2 linked regions of the Thermotoga maritima MSB8 genome follow. The protein of the gene in region 2 interacts with the protein of the main gene of each other region in a pairwise test. Links are inferred from orthologs where the notes say so. Each region holds a gene or a part of one and is shown on either strand. Other genes may lie near its edges.

Region 1 (10,796 bases), 330 kb from region 2 along the record:
ATCATCGGTGGTGGTACCAACCCAAGACCCGGTGAGATTTCTCTCGCACACAACGGTGTTCTGTTCCTCGATGAGCTACCGGAGTTCAAAAGAGATGTGCTGGAAGCCCTGAGACAGCCTCTCGAAGAAGGTATCGTCACGGTTGCCAGAGCGAAGTTCACCGTCACCTACCCCGCCCGCTTCATGCTTGTTGGTGCCATGAACCCTTGTCCCTGTGGAAATCTTGGTGACCCGAAACAACCCTGTGTCTGCTCTCCCAGAGACATCATGAGGTACAGAAAGAAAATCTCGGGTCCTCTTCTGGACAGGATGGACCTGGTGATCAACGTCCCGAAGCTCTCCTTCGAGGAAATGATGAAAAAACCCGAAGGAGAGAAAAGCTCTTCAATCAGAGAGCGGGTGATGAAGGCGAGGGAAATACAAAAAAGACGTTTCAGGGATACTCATATTTCCTGCAATTCACAGATGTCTCACAGAATGCTGAGGAGGTTTGTCCAGCTGGACGAGAAGAGTGAGGATCTCCTGAAAAGATACGTGGAAAGATATGGACTGTCGGGTAGGAAGATCGACAAAGTTCTGAAGATCTCACGAACAATAGCGGATCTGGAAGGTTCGAACGGTGTAGAAATGAGTCACCTCGCAGAAGCGCTTCAGTACAGGTTCAGAGAGAGTTAGCTTTCCCACCAGAATTTCCTCTCCGCTATTTCATCCATGGTCTTCCTTTCTTTGAGGTTCTCTTCGTAAAGGTACTCTCGCATCTTTCTTTCTTTTAATTTTTCAAGAATCTTTCTCTCCTTCATTTTTTCAAAAAGTTTTCTTCTCGTTTCTTCCTGTTCCTTCATCAGTTCAGAAAGTTCACTTTGCTTTTTTTTGATCTCTTCTTCATAAAACATCATCTGCATCTCCATATTCAGGAGATCTTCCTTTCTGAGAACCTTTTTGTGAAGAAAATTACTTTCTATTCGCTTCTTTTCAGCGGAAAGTTGTTGTATAATTCTCTGGGTATTTTCCACTTTTTCATTGATTTTTGAGAGATCGTTTTTCAAAGTTTCTTCTTCCTTTCTTCGAACATCGTATATTCTCTGAAGTCTAAATCTAAAAGGCACGAATCATCACCCCAATAAGATTTTTGGAAAAATTTATAGTGGATGATAAAATTAAGTAAGGTTCTGATAATTTCCAGAAATATTTTACCAGAATCCGGGGGAGAAAGGCTTGTATACAAGGGAAGAACTCATGGAGATAGTGTCAGAAAGAGTGAAAAAGTGTACGGCTTGCCCACTTCATCTGAATAGGACAAACGTTGTCGTAGGAGAAGGAAATCTGGATACGAGGATTGTCTTTGTGGGAGAAGGACCGGGAGAGGAAGAAGACAAGACGGGAAGACCTTTCGTCGGCAGAGCGGGAATGCTTCTGACGGAACTGCTCAGAGAATCAGGTATCAGAAGAGAAGATGTTTACATATGCAACGTTGTGAAATGCAGGCCTCCCAACAACAGAACACCCACTCCTGAAGAACAGGCGGCATGTGGACATTTTTTACTCGCTCAGATCGAAATCATCAACCCAGATGTGATAGTTGCTCTCGGAGCCACGGCGCTGTCTTTCTTCGTGGATGGGAAAAAGGTATCCATAACTAAGGTCAGAGGAAATCCCATCGACTGGCTCGGAGGAAAAAAGGTCATTCCAACATTCCATCCGAGTTATCTCCTGAGAAATAGAAGTAATGAACTCAGAAGGATCGTTCTTGAGGATATTGAGAAAGCAAAAAGTTTCATAAAGAAGGAGGGTTGATAGCATGCCTAGAGGAAGGAAGAAAACCCTGACACCTGCGCTCGAAGATTACCTTGCAGTGATTCAGGAGATACTTCAGAAACAACCCGCGGCGAGGGTGAGCACCATCGCGAGAAAGATGGGAGTGAGCCTTCCAAGTGTGACGAATGCCATGAAAAGACTGGCGGAACTTGGATACGTCGAATACGAGAAGTATGGATACATAACCCTTACCGAGAAGGGTAAAAGAAGAGCAAGATCGTTGAGAGGTTCTCAGAACAGACTCAGGAACTTTTTCTTCTACGTGATGGGAATACCTTCACCCACCGCGGAAAAACTCTCGCGTCATTTCTCACACTTCCTGGATACGAAAACGAGAGAAAGATTCAAGAGATTTTACGACATAATGGTGAATTTCGATGAGAGCAAGGTGCAGGAACTGAAGGAATTTCTCGAAGAGAGCAGAAGACTCGTGAACGTTCGGGAAATCCCTGAAGAAGCCAGAATTATGGAAGAAGATGAAGAAGAGGAGGCTCAACCATGAACATTCTGGTAACAGGCGGAGCGGGCTTCATAGGATCCCACGTGGTGGACAAACTGATAGAAAACGGATACGGTGTCATTGTGGTGGACAATCTATCTTCTGGAAAGGTTGAAAACCTCAACAGAAACGCACTGTTTTATGAACAGAGTATAGAGGACGAAGAAATGATGGAGCGGATCTTCTCTCTACACAGACCCGAGTATGTCTTTCACCTCGCCGCTCAGGCTAGTGTCGCCATCTCTGTTAGGGAACCCGCCAGAGACGCAAAAACGAACATCATCGGATCTCTTGTGCTTCTTGAAAAATCCATCAAGTACGGTGTTAAAAAATTCATCTTTTCGTCCACCGGTGGGGCGATATACGGAGAGAATGTGAAGGTCTTTCCAACACCGGAAACGGAGATACCTCATCCGATATCCCCTTATGGCATAGCGAAGTACAGCACCGAGATGTATCTGGAATTCTTCGCGAGAGAGTACGGGCTGAAGTACACAGTTCTCAGATACGCCAACGTTTACGGGCCAAGACAGGATCCGTACGGTGAAGCGGGCGTGGTGGCCATCTTCACTGAAAGGATGCTCAGGGGAGAGGAAGTTCACATATTCGGTGATGGAGAGTACGTCAGAGACTACGTTTACGTTGATGACGTGGTCAGAGCGAATCTTCTCGCCATGGAGAAAGGCGACAACGAAGTCTTCAACATAGGAACGGGAAGGGGCACAACCGTGAACCAGCTCTTCAAACTGCTGAAAGAGATCACTGGCTACGATAAAGAGCCTGTCTATAAACCACCGCGTAAGGGCGACGTGAGAAAGAGCATTCTCGATTACACGAAGGCGAAGGAAAAGCTCGGCTGGGAACCCAAAGTTTCCCTTGAGGAGGGATTGAAGCTCACCGTTGAGTATTTCAGAAAAACCCTTGAGTGAACTGCTCAGGCCGAAAGACTTCGAGGATTTCGTCGGTCAGGATCATATATTCGGTAATAAAGGGATTCTCCGGCGAACTTTAAAGACAGGCAACATGTTCTCTTCTATCCTCTATGGACCACCGGGGTCTGGTAAGACCTCGGTTTTTTCACTGCTGAAAAGGTATTTCAACGGCGAGGTAGTTTATCTGAGCTCCACCGTTCACGGGGTTTCTGAAATAAAGAACGTTCTCAAAAGAGGAGAACAGTTGAGAAAATATGGAAAAAAATTGCTTCTCTTTCTCGATGAAATACACCGCCTGAACAAAAACCAGCAGATGGTTCTGGTTTCCCATGTTGAACGAGGAGACATCGTACTGGTTGCGACAACAACTGAAAATCCGAGTTTTGTCATCGTACCTGCACTTCTCTCAAGGTGCAGGATTCTTTATTTCAAAAAACTCTCTGACGAGGACCTGATGAAGATCTTGAAAAAAGCAACAGAGGTTCTCAACATCGATCTGGAAGAATCGGTAGAGAAAGCCATAGTAAGGCATTCCGAAGGAGACGCCAGAAAACTCTTGAACACCCTGGAGATCGTCCACCAGGCGTTCAAAAACAAGAGAGTAACTCTTGAGGACCTGGAAACTCTGCTGGGAAACGTGAGCGGGTACACGAAGGAATCACACTACGATTTCGCTTCGGCCTTCATAAAGAGTATGAGAGGTAGCGATCCAAACGCCGCTGTTTACTACCTCGTCAAAATGATAGAGATGGGAGAAGACCCGCGATTCATAGCACGAAGAATGATCATATTCGCCAGCGAAGACGTTGGACTCGCCGACCCAAACGCTCTACATATCGCCGTTTCGACCTCCATCGCTGTCGAACACGTGGGACTTCCCGAATGTTTGATGAACCTTGTAGAGTGTGCCGTCTATCTTTCCCTCGCTCCCAAGAGCAACTCTGTTTATCTCGCAATGAAAAAAGTCCAGGAACTTCCTGTGGAGGACGTACCGCTTTTTCTGAGAAATCCCGTCACCGAAGAGATGAAAAAGCGTGGATACGGAGAAGGGTATCTTTATCCCCATGATTTCGGTGGTTTCGTGAAAACGAACTATCTTCCAGAAAAGTTGAAAAATGAGGTCATCTTCCAGCCAAAGAGAGTAGGTTTTGAGGAAGAACTCTTTGAAAGGCTCAGAAAACTCTGGCCCGAGAAGTACGGGGGTGAAAGTATGGCCGAAGTGAGAAAAGAACTGGAATACAAAGGGAAAAAGATCAGAATCGTAAAGGGAGACATCACAAGAGAAGAAGTGGACGCCATAGTGAACGCGGCGAACGAATATCTGAAACACGGAGGAGGAGTAGCGGGAGCGATCGTGAGAGCAGGTGGAAGCGTTATCCAGGAAGAAAGCGACAGGATCGTTCAAGAACGAGGAAGAGTCCCGACAGGTGAAGCGGTGGTAACCAGCGCTGGAAAGCTGAAGGCAAAATACGTGATCCACACCGTGGGGCCCGTTTGGAGAGGAGGCAGTCATGGAGAGGACGAACTTCTCTACAAAGCAGTTTACAACGCTCTTCTTCGAGCTCACGAACTGAAATTGAAGAGCATCTCAATGCCTGCTATCAGTACAGGAATATTCGGATTTCCGAAAGAAAGAGCGGTGGGAATCTTTTCAAAAGCAATAAGAGATTTCATCGATCAACATCCTGATACCACTCTGGAAGAGATCCGCATATGCAACATAGATGAGGAAACAACGAAGATTTTCGAAGAAAAGTTCAGCGTTTGATGAAACCAAAAGAAGGGGCAAACGCCCCTTCTTTTTTAAGACCTCTGAGGAAGTATTGAATCAACTCAAACGAGTTCTTGGACCTCTTCCGCAACAGATTTCCATACCTGAAAGGAACTATTGATATTTTCATCATACCACAAAAACTAAAAAAGTAAAGGGGGCCAAGGGCCCCCTTTATTTCCATCAGAATTCTTCAGGCATGCTCGGTGTTTCTTTCTTCTCCTCGGGTTTTTCAACGATGAGCACTTCCGTTGTCAGGAGCATTCCAGCGATGGATGCAGCATTCTGCAGGGCGCTCCTTGTAACCTTTGCTGGGTCAATGATTCCTCTTTCAAACATGTTGCAGTATTCTCCTCTGAGTGCGTCGAATCCATAGGCTGGATCGTCATTCGAAAGTATCTTCTCAATGATCACCGCTCCGTCGTATCCCGCGTTTTCAGCAATCTGCTTAATAGGGGCTGAGAGTGCCTTGTAAACGATCTGGGCTCCTATTTTCTCGTCGCCTTCGAGCTCTTCTATGACCTTTTCAACGGCTTTTCTTGCTCTCAGGAGTGTTACTCCTCCACCTGGAACGATTCCTTCTTCGACAGCTGCTCTCGTGGCGCTCAGTGCGTCTTCAATTCTGTGTTTCTTTTCCTTGAGCTCTGTTTCGGTGGCCGCTCCAACCTTTATGACGGCTACTCCTCCTGCGAGTTTTGCCATCCTTTCCTGGAGAGTTTCTTTTTCGTACTCGGATGTGGTTTCCTCTATCTGGGCTTTGATCTGAGCGATTCTCTTCTTGATAGCCTCCGGATCACCTTTTCCTCCAATTATGATGGTTTCATCTTTCTTGACCCTCACAAGATCGGCTCTTCCGAGATCTTCGAGGGTGAGATCCTCGAGATTGATTCCGAGCTCTTCACTTGCCACCTGACCTCCGGTGAGTATCGCTATGTCCTGAAGCATGGCTTTTCTTCTTTCACCGAATCCAGGAGCCTTTACAGCACAGGACTGGAGAGTACCCTTGAGCTTGTTGAGAACAAGTGTTGTCAGAACTTCTCCTTCAACGTCTTCCGCTATGACGAGAAGTGGTTTTCCGGTCTGAGCGACTTTTTCAAGGATCGGAATGAGAGGCTTCACAGCGCTGAGCTTCCTGTCAGTGATGAGTATGAAGGGTTCCTTCAGAACGACTTCCATCTTCTCGGCATCCGTGACGAAGTACGGTGAAATGTAACCCCTGTCAAACTGCATACCTTCGGTGAATTCAACGTATGTTTCGAGTGTTTTGGAATCTTCCACAGTGATGACTCCGTCTTCTCCTACCTTGTCCATAGCTTCTGCGATGAGTTCTCCTATTTCAGCGCTGTTCGCAGATATGGCGGCAACATGGGCGATGTCTTCCCTACCGGAAAGTTTCTTGGAAACCTTCTTGATCTCTTCAACGGCCTTCTCAACGGCTTTGTCTATACCTCTCTTGAGGAGAATTGGATTGGCACCCGCTGCAACATTCTTGAGACCTTCTTTGATCATAGCCTGTGCGAGAACCGTAGCCGTTGTTGTACCGTCACCGGCAACATCGTTTGTTTTGGAAGCAACCTCTTTCACGAGCTGAGCTCCAAGGTTTTCGAATTTGTCCTCGAGCTCAATCTCCTTGGCTATGGAAACACCGTCGTTGGTTATTGTTGGAGAACCCCACGATTTTTCGATAACAACGTTCCTTCCCTTTGGTCCGAGAGTCACCTTTACCGCGTTAGCGACCTTGTCCACACCTCTTTCGAGTGCTCTTCTCGCTTCTTCATTGAACTTCAGAATCTTCGGCATATCTCACACCTCCTTCACTCTTCGATTTTCGCGAGTATGTCATTCACATCGATGATGATGTAATCCTCATCATCAATCTTTATTTCTGTACCCGCATATTTGGAGTAAATAACCTTGTCTCCAACTTTGATGTCGAATTTTTCGTCGTCATCGATCTTTCCCACGGCTACGACCTCTGCCTTCATCGGTTTTTCTTTTGCGGAATCTGGAAGAACGATTCCTCCCTCTGTCTTCTTTTCCTCTTTGATGGGCTTGATGAGGAGTCTTTCACCGAGAGGTATCACTTTCATCATCCATCCCTCCTTCGTAGATGTTTAGCACTCTCATCATTCGACTGCTAATATAAATATACTACTTTTTACGAGCCTCTTCAAGGGATATTGATTAAGAAAAACAAACACAAATCCAACATTACCGTTAATAATGAATAAACAATGATTCAAAGAGATAGAAGAAAAATAAAAAGGCGCTTGAAGCGCCCTCTTTCTGGTGGAGGCGGGGGGATTCGAACCCCCGTCCGAAGATGGAGGCCCCTGGGCTTCTCCGAGCGCAGCCCGTGTTTTCGCTCTCGGGAGGGACCTCCCACGGGCAGGGTGTCCTCTCCCACAGCCTTCCTGAGTTTTCCCGATTCAGGCCGGAAGGCGAAGCTGAATCGGTAGGCTGGATCTCTCACGCCCTCTTCCGAAGCCCAGCCAACTTCGGAGAGGACGGCCGCTTATCTATTAAGCGGCAACAGCAACAGGTTCGTTGGCACTTATTCTTTGTCCCACCTTTTTTACGAGGAGGTGGGGACCTCGGCTCGCTTCCCAGGGGACTCCATCCCCGTCGAACCCGTTCGCCCCCTGGTTTATCAATCCATCCTTATTATACCACTGTTCAGACTCTTCCAAATGTCGGAAGGTTCAGGGTATGTTGTATAATCATATGAAGGTGCATACCCAATTTACGACCAGGAGGTGTACCAGGTGACCGCATACATCATACGAAGACTTCTGCTCTTGCCCCTGATTCTCTTAGGAGTCACCTTCATCGTTTTTTCCATGATCCAGTCCCTCGGGCCGGATAAATTACTCGCAGCGTACGTCAACCCGAACATGCTGGACAAGTTAACGCCCGAGCAGATGGACGCTCTAAAGGAGAAGTACGGCTTGAACGACTTTTTCGTTGTGAGATACGTCAAATGGCTCGCAAACACTCTGAGAGGTGATCTCGGGTGGTCCCTTGTTGGGAAAGAACCGGTGAAAGATGCTCTTTTGAGAAGACTTCCATACACCGTTGAACTTGCGCTTTATGCAATTTTTCCCGTCGTATTCGTTGGAATATGGCTTGGTGTGAAGGCTGCGGTTCACAGAGGAAAATTCCTCGATCATTTCATAAGAATCTTCGCCGTGGTTGGCTGGTCTTTCCCTGATTTCGTCTTTGGATTGCTCGTTCTGATGATCTTCTACAGCATACTGAACTGGCTTCCTCCTGGGAATCTGAGTATGTGGGCTGAAGAAGTGATCAAATCACCAGAATTTCATCGCTACACAAAGCTCATCACAATAGACGCACTCTTGAACGGCAGATTGGACATCTTCTGGGATGGGCTGAAACACCTTATAGGTCCCATCATAACTCTTTCGTGGCTCTGGTGGGCGTATCTTCTGAGAATCACCAGGTCGAGCATGCTGGAAGTCCTGAATAAAGAATACGTGAGAACCGCCAGGGCAAAGGGTCTTCCCGAGGATGTGGTTATAAACAAACACGCCAGAAGAAATGCTTTGATTCCTGTCACCACTGTCGCCGGTGGTATGGTCATCGGTCTCTTCTCCGGTACTGTGATCGTGGAAACGGTCTTCAACAGAACGGGTGTGGGAAGTTTCACCGCGCAGGCAGCCCTGCAGCTCGATTACGCTTCGGTGATGGCTTCTGCGTTGTTTTTCTCAACAATTCTTGTAGTTGGAAATCTCATCATAGATATTCTGTACGCTCTTATAGATCCCAGAATAAGACTTGGATGAGAGGTGAAACGACGTGAATCAGGAATTCAAAAGAATAATGAAGAGATTTTTTAGAGATCCATCCGCCATCATAGGGTTCTCTCTAGTGCTCTTCTTCGTGGTGATAGCCATTCTCGCGCCTGTTATAGCTCCTCCCATTCACCCGCTCACCAGAGCCAAGCTACCCGATCCTTACTTGATGCCTGTGGTGAGCTGGAATCAGAGCCCACAACCCCCTACCACGAAAGAGGATGCCCTGGCGAAGAATCCCAACAGAGAACCCATACGCTGCGTTGATTATCACCCATTCGGTGTCATTGGTGGCCGTGATATCTTATACGGAATCGTCTGGGGCACAAGAACGGCTTTCAAGATAGGTCTCATAGTCACACTCGCAAGACTCTTGATAGGAGTGTTCATAGGTTCAATCTCAGGTTACTTTGGAGGATGGATAGATGAGGTTCTCATGAGGATCACCGATATCTTTCTCTCTATCCCCTTCCTCATAGCAGCTGTTGTGTTGACAACCGTTCTCGGGACGGGTCTCGACAAGGTTATGATAGCAATGATCGTGTTCGGATGGATGGGAGCGGCAAGGCTCATCAGAGGAAACATTCTTCAGGTGAGGGAAGAACAATTCGTCCTGGCAGCGAAAGCAATAGGTGTGCCCGATTTTCTCATCATATTGAAACACGTTCTTCCGAATACCATTTTCCCTGTCCTGATATGGGCTTCCATGAACATGGGATCTCTCGTGATAACGGCCGCTGTGCTCAGCTTCTTGGGACTCGGTGCCCCCCAGGGATACGCCGACTGGGGATCCATCCTCAGTTACTCGAGAGACTGGATGATGGAGATAGGAAAGCACTGGTACGCTCTCGTTTATCCCGGTACCGCTATGGTTCTCTTCGTTCTGGGATGGAATCTGCTGGGCGATGCGCTCAGAGACGCTTTCGATCCAAGGCTAAAATTCTAAGGAGGGATCGAATTGACAGAGCCTCTGCTTAGAGTGGAAAATCTGAAAACCTATTTCTATACAGAAGACGGTGTAGTGAAGGCGGTCGATGGTGTTTCTTTTGAGGTCAGAGAGGGAGAAACTCTGGGCATCGTTGGGGAATCCGGTAGTGGTAAAAGTGTAACATCGCTCTCAATAATGAGACTCCTGGATCAGAACGGAAAGATAGTTGACGGAAAGATTATCTTCAAAGGAAGGAATCTTCTCGAACTTTCAGAGAACGAAATGAGAAAGATCAGAGGAAAAGAGATCGCGATGATATTCCAGGAACCCATGGTGGCTTTGAACCCTGTTTTCACGATAGGGGATCAGATAATGGAGGCAATAATTCTTCACCAAAACGTCTCTGAAAAAGAAGCGAGAAAAATGGCGATAGATCTTCTCAGAAAAGTGGGAATTCCCGAACCTGAAAAGAGAGTGGATGAGTACCCCCACCAGCTCTCCGGTGGGATGAGACAGAGGGCTATGATAGCCATGGCACTCTCCTGCAGACCGAGTCTTCTCATAGCGGACGAACCCACCACCGCTCTCGACGTGACCATACAGGCTCAGATCCTGGAGCTCATGAAGGAACTCCAGAAAGAATACGGAATGGCAATCATTCTGATCACCCACGATATGGGCGTCGTTGCGGAAATGTCCGATAAAGTTGCTGTCATGTACGCGGGAAAGGTGGTCGAGTACGGAGACGTGAAAACCATCTTCACCGAACCCAAGCACCCCTACACCTATGCTCTTCTCGAATCCATTCCCAGAATAGACGTAGAACAGGAGAGACTGAAGAGCATTCCGGGAAACGTACCCGACCCGCTCAACTTCCCTCCGGGATGTAAATTCCATCCCAGATGTGAATTCTTCGAAAAAGGAAAATGCGACGTTGAAGAACCTGAACTGGAAGACCTGGATGGCAATCACAAGGTGAGGTGTTTCTTCTGGCAAAAACTCGATGAAATGAGACATGCAAAAAGCGAGGTGTGAAACG
Region 2 (10,783 bases):
GTGGCGCGCCCGGCAGGACTCGAACCCGCAACCATCGGATCCGAAGTCCGACGCTCTATCCAGTTGAGCTACGGGCGCGTCGCTGGGGTGACCAGCGGGACTCGAACCCGCGACCACCTGATCCACAGTCAGGCGCTCTACCAACTGAGCTATGGTCACCACGAAAAAAATGGCGCGCCCGGCAGGACTCGAACCTGCAACCCTCGGATTAGAAATCCGATGCTCTATCCTGTTGAGCTACGGGCGCACCAGAAACGTTGGAGCGGGCGACGGGACTCGAACCCGCAACCCTCGGCTTGGAAGGCCGATGCTCTACCAGTTGAGCTACACCCGCCCTTCAAAGACCCTCCAAGCACTAAAAATATTATCATAACTCTTTGGGAACGTCAAGTGGGATATACAACGTGTGAGTTTTGAAGTTCTCAAACGATCAGCTGATTTTCTCTGTTGAAGAAAGCTTTGTATCCCAGATAGAGAAACACGCTCACACTGATCGTGACTTCACCAAGTATTCCAAGCATTATTGCGATCTGATACTTTATCGCAGTGATCGGAGAGGCTCCAGAGAGGATCTGTCCCGTCATCATCCCGGGGAGGAACACGATACCCATACCAATCATGGAGTTGAGAGTTGGCAGTATCGCCGAATCGAACGCCCTGTCACTGAACATTCTCACAGCATCTTTTGGCCTTGCACCCAGCATCAAAGCGGCTTCCACAATATCTTTTTGAATCGTTATTGACTCAGAGAGTGTCTTCACTCCGAGTGAAACACCGGTCATGGAGTTTCCGATGATCATACCCGCAAGAGGGATCACGTACCTCGGATCGAACCAGGGAGAGATCCTGACTACCACGTACAGAAAGTACACGAGACTGAGAAGCGTTCCTGTGCTCACAGAGATCGCTATGAAGAGCTCCAGACGTTTTTTCACCCTTGCAGGAAGAGAGAGCCTTGCCCTTTTGTAAACGTTGTAGATGGCGAAGATCTCCATAACGAGAACTGCCAGAATTGTGTAGAGAGGTGAAGGGTGATCGAGTATGTAACTCAGTACAAATCCTGCCATCACCAGCTGGAAAGTCATCCTGATAGATGCCACCAGAACTTCCTTTTCTCGCGGTATTCTTCTTATTCTCAGTATGAGCATCAGAACCACAACGAAAATGTAGGCGCTCAAAAGCTGTATCAGACCGATATCAACTGGTCCCATCACAAAACCCTCCCGTTTTTGAGTTCGATCAACACGTCTGCGAATTTTCTCAATTCCGGGTTATGAGTCACCATGACAAGCGTTTTTCCCCGACTTTTTGCAAAGTTGGACACTTTTTTGATGATTTCAATGCCGGTTTTTTCGTCCAGAGAGGAAGTGGGTTCATCGAGGAGCAACACCTCAGGATCCATGAGAAGAACCCTTGCCAGAGCGAGACGCTGTTTTTCACCGCCGGAGAACTTTTCTGGATCATCGTTCAGGTCTTTTTCGAGCATGACGAACTTTAGGATTTTTCTCAACTCTTCATCATGTGGAATCTTTTTTCCAGAAAATTTCAGGCCCATGAGGAGATTCTCCTTCACGTTGCCGGGAAACACAACGGGAAACTGAGGAAGCATCACCACTTTCCTTCTGAGTTCAACCGAGTCGATCTCCGTCAACGGTGTGCCCTTGAAGAAAATTTCTCCACTATCCGGTGAAATCAGTTTGTTCAGCATCTTTAGAAGAGTTGTTTTTCCCGTACCGCTCTTTCCTGTAATAACGGTAATTTTTCTGGCCGGTATGTGGAGTTCCTCGATGTTCAATATATCCTTGTATTTCACGTTCTTTAGAACAAACACGATCTTTCCTCCCCTTGAATATTTCTGGATATGTTGCTATAATAAATGGCAGGTGGAGAGGTGGCCGAGCGGCCTAAGGCGCTTGCCTGCTAAGCAAGTGTGGGGGTTTCCCCACCGTGGGTTCGAATCCCACCCTCTCCGCCAGTTTTTTATATATGTGCCCGTAGCTCAGTTGGATAGAGCGCCAGACTGCGGATCTGGAGGTTGGGGGTTCGAATCCCCCCGGGCACGCCATCTTTTTTCAAGGATCTCCCACACTATTCCGTATCTGTAACCCCTGGTGCTCACCGTCATCCTCGGCGAATATTTTCTCAAAAGAGCAATGGTCACGATTCCTCCTGCGAGTATTGTCTTCTCTCGTCCTTCAGGAAGCACTTTCAAGTTCTTCACGTCTTCAAAGCTCATCCTTTTGATCTTGTCCACGAGTTTTTCAACCTCTTCTAATTTTAAGACGCTTCCGTGAAGAATTTCTAGATCCCATTTCCCCTTCATCAATGCAGCGAGCGCGACAAAACTTCCCCCAACTCCAAAAAGCTCGTCCTTTTTTACCTCGGGAAGTCTCTTCATCACGTACTCAACTATTCCGTCCACCGGCTCGATGTAGGGAAGTGTTAGGGAAAAAGTGCGATTCAGAACGTGTGTTCCAAGTTCTAAACTCACGTATCCATCTTTCCAGGCGAGTTCGAGGCTACCTCCACCGAGGTCGGCCACCAGGATATCCTTTTTCCCGAAATCTTTCGCTACAGAAATATAAGAATAGTACGCTTCCTTTTCCTCCGGTAAAATCTCTCCCCTGCCCCCTGTTATCTGTTGGAAAATGTCGGGATGCTTCCTAAAAAATGCCGTTCCAAATATGTGAAGTTCCGCCCCCATTTTTTCAGCTTTTTCCACACATTCTTTGAACACCTCTTTCGCCTTCTCGAGGTTTCCGGAGGCTATTCCGACTTCGTGGACCTCTTCAAGAATGGTCTCTCCTTTCTCCGAAACGACAAGGAGAATGAAGGAGTTGGTTCCCATATCCAGCACTGCGATCATTTCCCCACCTCCTGGTGTTAGAATATTCCTGGGAGGTGAAAGCGTGAGTGTACAGCTCGAGGTCGTGGACGTGTCCATTCCAGAAAATGCCAATATTATTCTGGGACATTCTCATTTTATCAAGACGGTTGAGGATCTGTACGAGGTGATGGTGACAACGAATCCAAACCTCAAGTTCGGTATAGCCTTCAACGAAGCGAGTGGGCCATGTCTCATCAGGTACGAAGGAAACGACGAAGAGTTAGTGAATCAGGCGATCGAGACGGCAAAAAAGATAGGTGCCGGCCACACCTTTGTGATCTACATAAGGGGTGGTTACCCCATCAACATCCTGAACCAGATCAAAAACGTTCAGGAGGTATGCAGGATATACACGGCAACAGCGAATCCTTTACAGGTGATCGTTGGTATCACTTCTCAGGGAAGAGCGGTCCTCGGAGTGGTTGACGGGTACTCACCCAAGGGTGTGGAAGGTGAGGAAGACAAAAGGAAAAGACACGCGTTTCTTAGAGAGATCACAAAGTACAAAAAATGATCCCCCGCTTATGCGGGGGTTTTGTTTTTCCTTTTCTCTACCTGCTTTCTGAGTCTGCAGAAGGAACACACCTCTGCCGTCGTTGGATAACCACATTCTTTGCATTCCCTGAGTCCTTCCACTTCGAATTTTGGCTCTTTTTTTCTTTTCAAAAATCCAAGATAAAAATTCAGAGTGATTCCGGGTTGTTCTTCTTCGAGTTCCCGCAGGATCTTTTTGTATACGAGTGAAGTTGCTCCCACGGAGAATGGACAGGCCATCTCGAGGTGTGGTATCTCGTTCAGAGTTGCGTACAGTTTTATGTCTTCTTCGTAGTTCAAAACGAGTGGTTTGGCCTTTGGAACGAGTTTTTCATGGGTTTTTGGAAGGAGCGGCCACTGTCTCTCCAGATATCCTTCCTGCCAGTGAAGGATGTTTCCCAGCAAAACGGACGCCTCATCGTTCAGGTTGTGCCCCGTGACCACCACATCGTAACCGTTTTCGTAGGCAAATTTGTTCATGAGATACCTTCTCACGACCCCACAAATAGAACAAACAGGTCTCCTCAACATAATGGAGATTTCCTGAGTGGAAAGGCCTCCGAAGTATTCCGTTGCATCGACTATGTGAAGTTTAGTGTTGAGAAGCTCTGCGTTTTTTTCAACGATTTCCTGAGCTTTCTGAACCATTCCGCTTTTTCCGGCTCTGATGAATAGTGCGTCCACCTCGTAGCCAAGTTTTTTCAACATGTGCCACAGGGAAACACTGTCCTTTCCACCGGAAACAGCTATCAATATTTTCGAATTTCTGCCGAACATTTTGAACTTTTTTATCGCTTTCTCCACCCTTTGTTCTATGAATTCGTTGAAGTGTTCTTTGCAGAGCTTTATGTTGTAGTGTCTCAACTTAACCGAGGCGGGTTTTCCACACTTGGTACACTTCATTTTTTTCCCTCCTTTCGAGAAAAGTGTCGTTTAAATTCGGTTCGATTAAATTGTATCATGGATATTTCACCGGTTGTAGATCCGTACGAAAAATCGAATTCGGTGAATCTAATTGTTACCTTTTGCTTTACTTCTGAGAGAACTTTGAACATTTCTGAAAGATGTTATGTCCATAAGGGTGATATAATGAAATTGGAAGACCCGGAGGTGATACTATGTTTGATAAGTTCTCGGAGAAGACAGCTCAGATATTTGTAACAGCCCAGGAGGAGGCAAAAGAACTCGGGCATTCGTACGTCGGAACGGAGCACCTTCTGCTTGCAATTCTAAAAGTAGATAGAAGCCCGGCCGTCGAACTCCTGGAAGAAATGGGAGCCTCGTACTCCAAGGTGAGATCCGAGATCATCTCCATGGTTGGCATGGGGATGAGAGGCTTTGTCCCTTCTCCTCAGATGACTCCAAGAGCCAAAAGAGTGACTGAACTCGCATACGAAGAGGCGAAGATTCTTGGAAGTGACAAGATAAACCCGGAGCATCTTCTCCTTGGTATTCTGAGAGAGGGAGAAGGGATTGCAATACACATTCTGAGGAAACTCGGAGTAGATATCGCTACTCTGAGAAGAGAGATCATAGATATCTACTCCTACTCCTCGAACAAAAATCTGGAGTATGAGGAAGAGGAGGATTACACTTACAGAAGCGTGAAGCAACTTGAAGGCTTCGGTGTGAATCTCACAGAACTTGCAGCTAAGAAAGAACTCGACCCAGTTATTGGAAGAGAAGAAGAAATAGAGAGAGTGATGCAGGTCCTCGTCAGAAGGAAGAAAAACAATCCTGTTCTCATAGGAGATCCTGGAGTTGGAAAGACAGCGATAGTCGAAGGTCTGGCTCAGAGGATAGTCGCTGGAGATGTGCCCGAGATCTTGAAAAACAAGGTGATCTTCTCTCTTGACGTGGCAGCGCTGGTTGCGGGAACCAAATACAGAGGTGAATTCGAAAAGAGGATGAAGAAGCTCCTTCAGATCGTGACCAAGGATAAGAACATTATCCTCTTCATAGACGAGATACACACCATAGTTGGTGCTGGATCGGCTGAGGGAGCAATCGATGCTGCGAACATTTTGAAGCCTGCTCTCGCACGTGGAGAGATAAGCTGTATAGGTGCCACCACACCGGACGAATACAGAAGGTACATTGAAAAGGATGCGGCTCTGGAGAGAAGGTTTCAGAAGATATATGTGAAAGAACCAACTGAGGAAGAAACGCTCGAAATATTGAAAGGTTTGAAGAGAAAATACGAAGCGCATCATAAAGTGATTTATACCGACAAGGCTCTGGAGGCGGCCGTTTACCTTTCCAAGAGATACATAACCGATCACTATCTACCTGACAAGGCGATCGATGTGATAGACGAGGCAGGTGCCAGAGCGAGATTGAAGGTGTTCGTGCTTCCTCCAGAACTGAAGGATATGAAGCTAGAACTGGAAAGAATAAGAAGCGATAAGGAGCTCGCTGTTCTGAACCAGGATTACGAAAAGGCTGCACAACTGAAAGAAGAAGAGATGGAGCTGGAGGCGGAATACAGAAAAAGGTACGCAGAGTGGAGAAGACGCGCAGAAACAGCTGTGGTAAAGGTGGATGTAGACGACGTGGCTGAAGTGGTGTCTTCCTGGACGGGTGTTCCTCTCAGAAAGATCGAGGAAACAGAAGTCGAAAAGCTTCTCAATCTCGAAGAGGCTCTCCACCAGAGAATCGTTGCTCAGGACGAAGCCATAAAAGCTGTAGCCAGGGCCATAAGAAGAGCAAGAAGCGGTTTGAAGGATCCAAGAAGGCCGATAGGTGTGTTCCTGTTCCTCGGTCCAACGGGTGTTGGAAAGACAGAGCTTGCAAAGGCGCTCGCAGAGTACCTGTTCGGGGATGAAAGGGCCCTCATCAGGTTCGACATGAGCGAATACATGGAGAGGTTCTCCGTTTCGAGGCTCATAGGAGCACCTCCAGGATATGTGGGTTACGAAGAGGGAGGTACTCTCACGGAAAAAGTGAGAAGAAGACCGTTCTCGGTGATCCTGTTCGACGAAATAGAGAAAGCACATCCGGACGTGTTCAACATACTGCTCCAGATAATGGACGATGGAAGACTCACGGATTCCCAGGGACGTGAAGTTGATTTCAGGAACACGATCATCATCATGACCAGCAACATCGGAAGCTCTTACATCAACAAATCCAAGAGAACTCTTGGGTTTGTGGGTGACAACAACGAAGAGAAGGAATTCGAGAAAATAAAGGATCTCGTTCTGGAAGAGGTGAAAAGAACGTTCAGACCTGAGTTCCTGAACAGGATCGATGAAACGATCATATTCCATCCGTTGAAGAAGGAACACATCGAACAGATCATCGACATACTCTTGAGAGACCTCAGAAAGAGACTCTCGGAGAAGAACATGAAGCTTGTACTGACAAAGAGTGCAAAAGAGTTCCTGGTCGAAAAAGGATTCGATCCGGTGTACGGAGCAAGACCTCTGAAGAGGGCCATACAAAGATACGTGGAAGATCCTCTCTCTGAGGAGATCCTGAGAGGCAAGTTCAACGAAGGAGATACGATCGTCTGTAGGGCTCGCAAAGATGCTCTTCGATTCACCAGAAAGGGTGAAAAGAAGGAGAAGGTGGTCCAGTGAAGAAGTTCGTCTGTTCCAACTGCGGCTACGTTTCTCCAAAATGGTTCGGAAGGTGCCCTCAGTGCGGTGAATACGATACAGCAGAAGAGGTTCAAAGAAGAAAAAACAGGGAGGGGAGCCCCTCCCTGTTTTTAAATTTAGAAGACGCTGGAGAAATTTCCCTTGAAAGGCTATCCACTGGCTTTTCAGAACTGGACAGGGCTTTCAGGGGAGGAATTGTCCCCGGACAGGTGATCCTGCTCTCCGGTGAACCCGGGATAGGAAAGAGCACGATAGCGCTTCAAATCGCTGAAAGGTTCGCTGAAAGAGGACTGGTTGTTTACGTTTCCGGTGAAGAATCCCCTCAGCAGTTGAAATTGAGGGCGGACAGGCTTCTGTTGAAGAGGAAAAAGGACATCCTTTTGACCTTGGAGAACGACATCGATGAAATAATATCTTCTCTACAAAACAAAAGAGTGAGTTTTATGGTGGTTGACTCTATTCAAACGGTTTTTTCTTCGGATCTTGGAAGCAGTCCTGGAAGCATCTCTCAGGTAAAAAACGTGACGATGAAAACGATCGACTTCGCGAAGAGAAGAGGTGTGCCAGTTCTCCTGGTGGGACATGTGACGAAAGAAGGGGAAATAGCAGGACCGAAACTGGTGGAACACATGGTGGACACCGTGGCGTATTTTGAAGGGGACAGACGTACAGGATTGAGACTCTTGAAGATTACAAAGAACAGATTCGGACCTTCCGACGAAGTGGCGGTCTTTGAGCTCAAAGAAAACGGTTTCGTCCAGGTGGAGAATCCTTCCTTTACTGAAGGAGATGCGGATCTTCCAGGAAATGTCCTCACGTGTGTTTTTGAAGGCACGAAGCCCTTTGTTGTGCAGATACAGGCACTCGTCTCCAAGAACAGAACGTTCTCTCCCAAGAGGGTGTGTAAAGGCGTAGATGTGAACAGAGTGATGCTTTTGATTGCCGTGATCAGTAAATATCTGAAGCTTCCCATAGAAACACACGATGTTTATGTCAACGTTGTAGGGGGACTCAGAGTAACGGATCCCGCAGCGGATCTTGCGATAGCGCTTTCCATTGTGTCTTCCTATCTGGAAGTTTCCCTGCACAACACGGCGGCCGTTGGCGAAATTGGTTTGGATGGAAGGGTGAGGAAGGTTTACAATATTAATAGAAGATTGAACTCTTTGAAGAGTTCTGGAAGGATAATAGTTCCTCCGATCGAAGAAGAGCAAAAAGGAGTTTTTGAGGTGCGTGACCTCAAAGAGGCCGTCTCTATAATTGGGGGTGAAATCCTTGGTACCCCAGGAGCTGATTGAAAAGATAAAACTCATATCACCGGGAACGGAGTTGAGAAAAGCACTGGATGACATAATCAATGCCAACTTTGGTGCGCTTATTTTTCTTGTTGATGATCCAAAAAAATACGAAGATGTTATCCAAGGGGGATTCTGGCTGGACACCGATTTCTCGGCGGAGAAACTGTACGAGCTTTCAAAAATGGATGGTGCGATAGTTCTTTCTGAGGATATCACAAAGATATACTACGCGAATGTTCATCTTGTGCCGGATCCTACGATACCAACGGGAGAAACCGGTACAAGACACAGAACGGCAGAAAGGCTGGCGAAACAAACGGGAAAAGTCGTGATAGCAGTTTCAAGAAGGAGGAATATCATCTCACTCTACTATAAAAATTACAAGTACGTTGTGAACCAGGTGGATTTTCTCATATCGAAAGTGACGCAGGCGATCAGCACTCTGGAAAAATACAAGGACAATTTCAACAAACTTCTTTCGGAACTTGAAGTTCTGGAACTGGAGAACAGAGTCACTCTCGCTGACGTGGTGAGGACACTGGCAAAAGGGTTCGAGCTTTTGAGGATAGTAGAGGAGATAAGACCCTACATAGTAGAGCTCGGTGAGGAAGGAAGACTCGCAAGGATGCAGCTCAGGGAGTTGACGGAAGACGTGGACGACCTTCTGGTTCTTCTCATAATGGATTACTCTTCCGAAGAGGTGGAAGAAGAAACGGCTCAAAATATCTTGCAGGATTTCATCACAAGGAGAGAACCGTCTCCCATTTCGATTTCCAGAGTTTTGGGATACGATGTGCAGCAAGCCGCACAGTTGGACGATGTACTTGTTTCCGCAAGAGGCTACAGACTCCTTAAAACAGTGGCGAGGATTCCGCTCAGCATAGGATACAACGTGGTCAGAATGTTCAAAACACTCGATCAGATCAGCAAAGCTTCTGTTGAGGACTTGAAGAAAGTCGAGGGAATAGGAGAAAAAAGAGCGCGGGCCATTTCAGAAAGTATCAGTTCCTTGAAGCATAGAAAAACTTCCGAGTAGTTGTGGTAATATATCCCAATGAGGAGGTTTTTTAAAAATAATTTGAGAAATTTATCACAAAATGGTGAAACCAATTCTGTGAGGAGGTGCTTTGCCTTGGCGGACGTGACGGTTGTTATAAATGGTAGAACGCTCACGGTACCTGACAACTTGACGGTCATTGAAGCCTGTGAAAAGGCGGGAATAGAAATTCCTGCTTTGTGTCACCATCCAAGACTCGGGGAATCAATAGGTGCGTGTAGAGTCTGTGTCGTTGAGGTGGAAGGAGCGAGGAATCTTCAACCTGCGTGTGTGACAAAAGTGAGAGATGGTATGGTGATAAAGACCTCCTCTGACAGGGTAAAAACAGCCAGGAAGTTCAACCTCGCGCTTCTTCTCTCTGAACATCCCAACGATTGTATGACGTGTGAAGCGAATGGAAGGTGTGAGTTCCAGGATCTGATCTACAAGTACGATGTGGAACCCATTTTCGGATACGGTACTAAAGAAGGGTTGGTCGACAGGAGCAGCCCTGCTATAGTCAGAGATCTTTCCAAATGTATCAAATGCCAGCGCTGTGTTAGAGCATGTTCCGAACTTCAGGGAATGCACATCTACTCTATGGTGGAGAGGGGCCACAGAACTTATCCCGGCACTCCTTTCGACATGCCTGTTTATGAAACAGATTGTATAGGTTGTGGTCAGTGTGCTGCGTTCTGTCCAACGGGTGCTATAGTCGAAAATTCGGCGGTAAAGGTTGTTCTGGAGGAACTGGAGAAGAAGGAAAAGATCCTCGTTGTTCAAACTGCACCTTCAGTGAGAGTGGCGATTGGCGAAGAATTTGGATACGCTCCCGGTACCATTTCTACTGGCCAGATGGTTGCTGCCCTCAGAAGACTCGGTTTCGATTACGTCTTCGACACGAACTTTGGGGCAGACCTCACCATAATGGAAGAAGGAAGTGAATTTCTCGAAAGACTCGAAAAAGGCGACCTTGAAGACCTCCCCATGTTCACTTCTTGTTGTCCTGGTTGGGTGAACCTTGTGGAAAAGGTCTATCCCGAACTCAGAACGAGGCTTTCCTCTGCCAAGTCTCCACAGGGAATGCTCTCCGCTATGGTGAAGACCTACTTCGCGGAGAAACTCGGAGTGAAACCGGAAGACATTTTCCACGTGTCCATCATGCCCTGTACCGCGAAGAAGGACGAGGCTCTGAGAAAACAGCTCATGGTGAACGGTGTTCCAGCGGTGGATGTTGTTCTCACCACAAGGGAACTTGGGAAGCTCATAAGGATGAAGAAGATACCGTTTGCAAACCTTCCAGAGGAAGAATACGACGCACCGCTTGGAATCTCTACGGGAGCGGCGGCACTCTTTGGCGTTACAGGCGGTGTGATGGAGGCTGCTTTGAGAACTGCGTACGAACTCAAAACGGGAAAGGCACTAC

What was found.
Region 1: the proteins of TM_RS01000 (region 2) and groL interact in binary tests that used the Escherichia coli proteins (3 or more experiments, as listed by UniProt). The link is inferred for Thermotoga maritima MSB8 from one-to-one orthologs.

Annotation. Positions count from the first base shown.
Region 1 is NC_000853.1:528,548-539,343, reverse strand. Bases 4,510-7,404 are described here. They hold groL (chaperonin GroEL), read right to left. Parts: upstream 6,818-7,404; coding sequence 5,201-6,817; downstream 4,510-5,200. Other genes in these bases: groES (co-chaperone GroES), read right to left, coding at 6,832-7,107; TM_RS02615 (AAA family ATPase), read left to right, coding at 4,510-5,014. Outside these bases: TM_RS02640 (YifB family Mg chelatase-like AAA ATPase), read left to right, coding at 1-675; flagellar export protein FliJ, read right to left, coding at 672-1,106; tmung (type-4 uracil-DNA glycosylase), read left to right, coding at 1,216-1,794; TM_RS02625 (metal-dependent transcriptional regulator), read left to right, coding at 1,799-2,317; TM_RS02620 (SDR family oxidoreductase), read left to right, coding at 2,314-3,243; more of TM_RS02615, read left to right, coding at 3,215-4,509; TM_RS02590 (ABC transporter permease), read left to right, coding at 7,783-8,820; TM_RS02585 (ABC transporter permease), read left to right, coding at 8,834-9,775; TM_RS02580 (ABC transporter ATP-binding protein), read left to right, coding at 9,788-10,792; TM_RS02575 (ABC transporter ATP-binding protein), read left to right, coding at 10,796-10,796.
Region 2 is NC_000853.1:206,148-216,930, forward strand. Bases 22-2,903 are described here. They hold TM_RS01000 (ABC transporter ATP-binding protein), read right to left. Parts: upstream 1,832-2,903; coding sequence 1,211-1,831; downstream 22-1,210. Other genes in these bases: TM_RS00995 (ABC transporter permease), read right to left, coding at 423-1,211. Also shown: TM_RS01020 (adenosine-specific kinase), read left to right, coding at 2,910-3,401; ttuA (tRNA-5-methyluridine(54) 2-sulfurtransferase), read right to left, coding at 3,410-4,324; TM_RS01030 (ATP-dependent Clp protease ATP-binding subunit), read left to right, coding at 4,540-7,002; DNA repair protein RadA, read left to right, coding at 6,999-8,321; DNA integrity scanning diadenylate cyclase DisA, read left to right, coding at 8,299-9,357; TM_RS01045 (NADH-dependent [FeFe] hydrogenase, group A6), read left to right, coding at 9,454-10,783. UniProt on the Escherichia coli protein: Part of the ABC transporter complex FetAB, which is probably involved in iron export and enhances resistance to H(2)O(2)-mediated oxidative stress. Probably responsible for energy coupling to the transport system.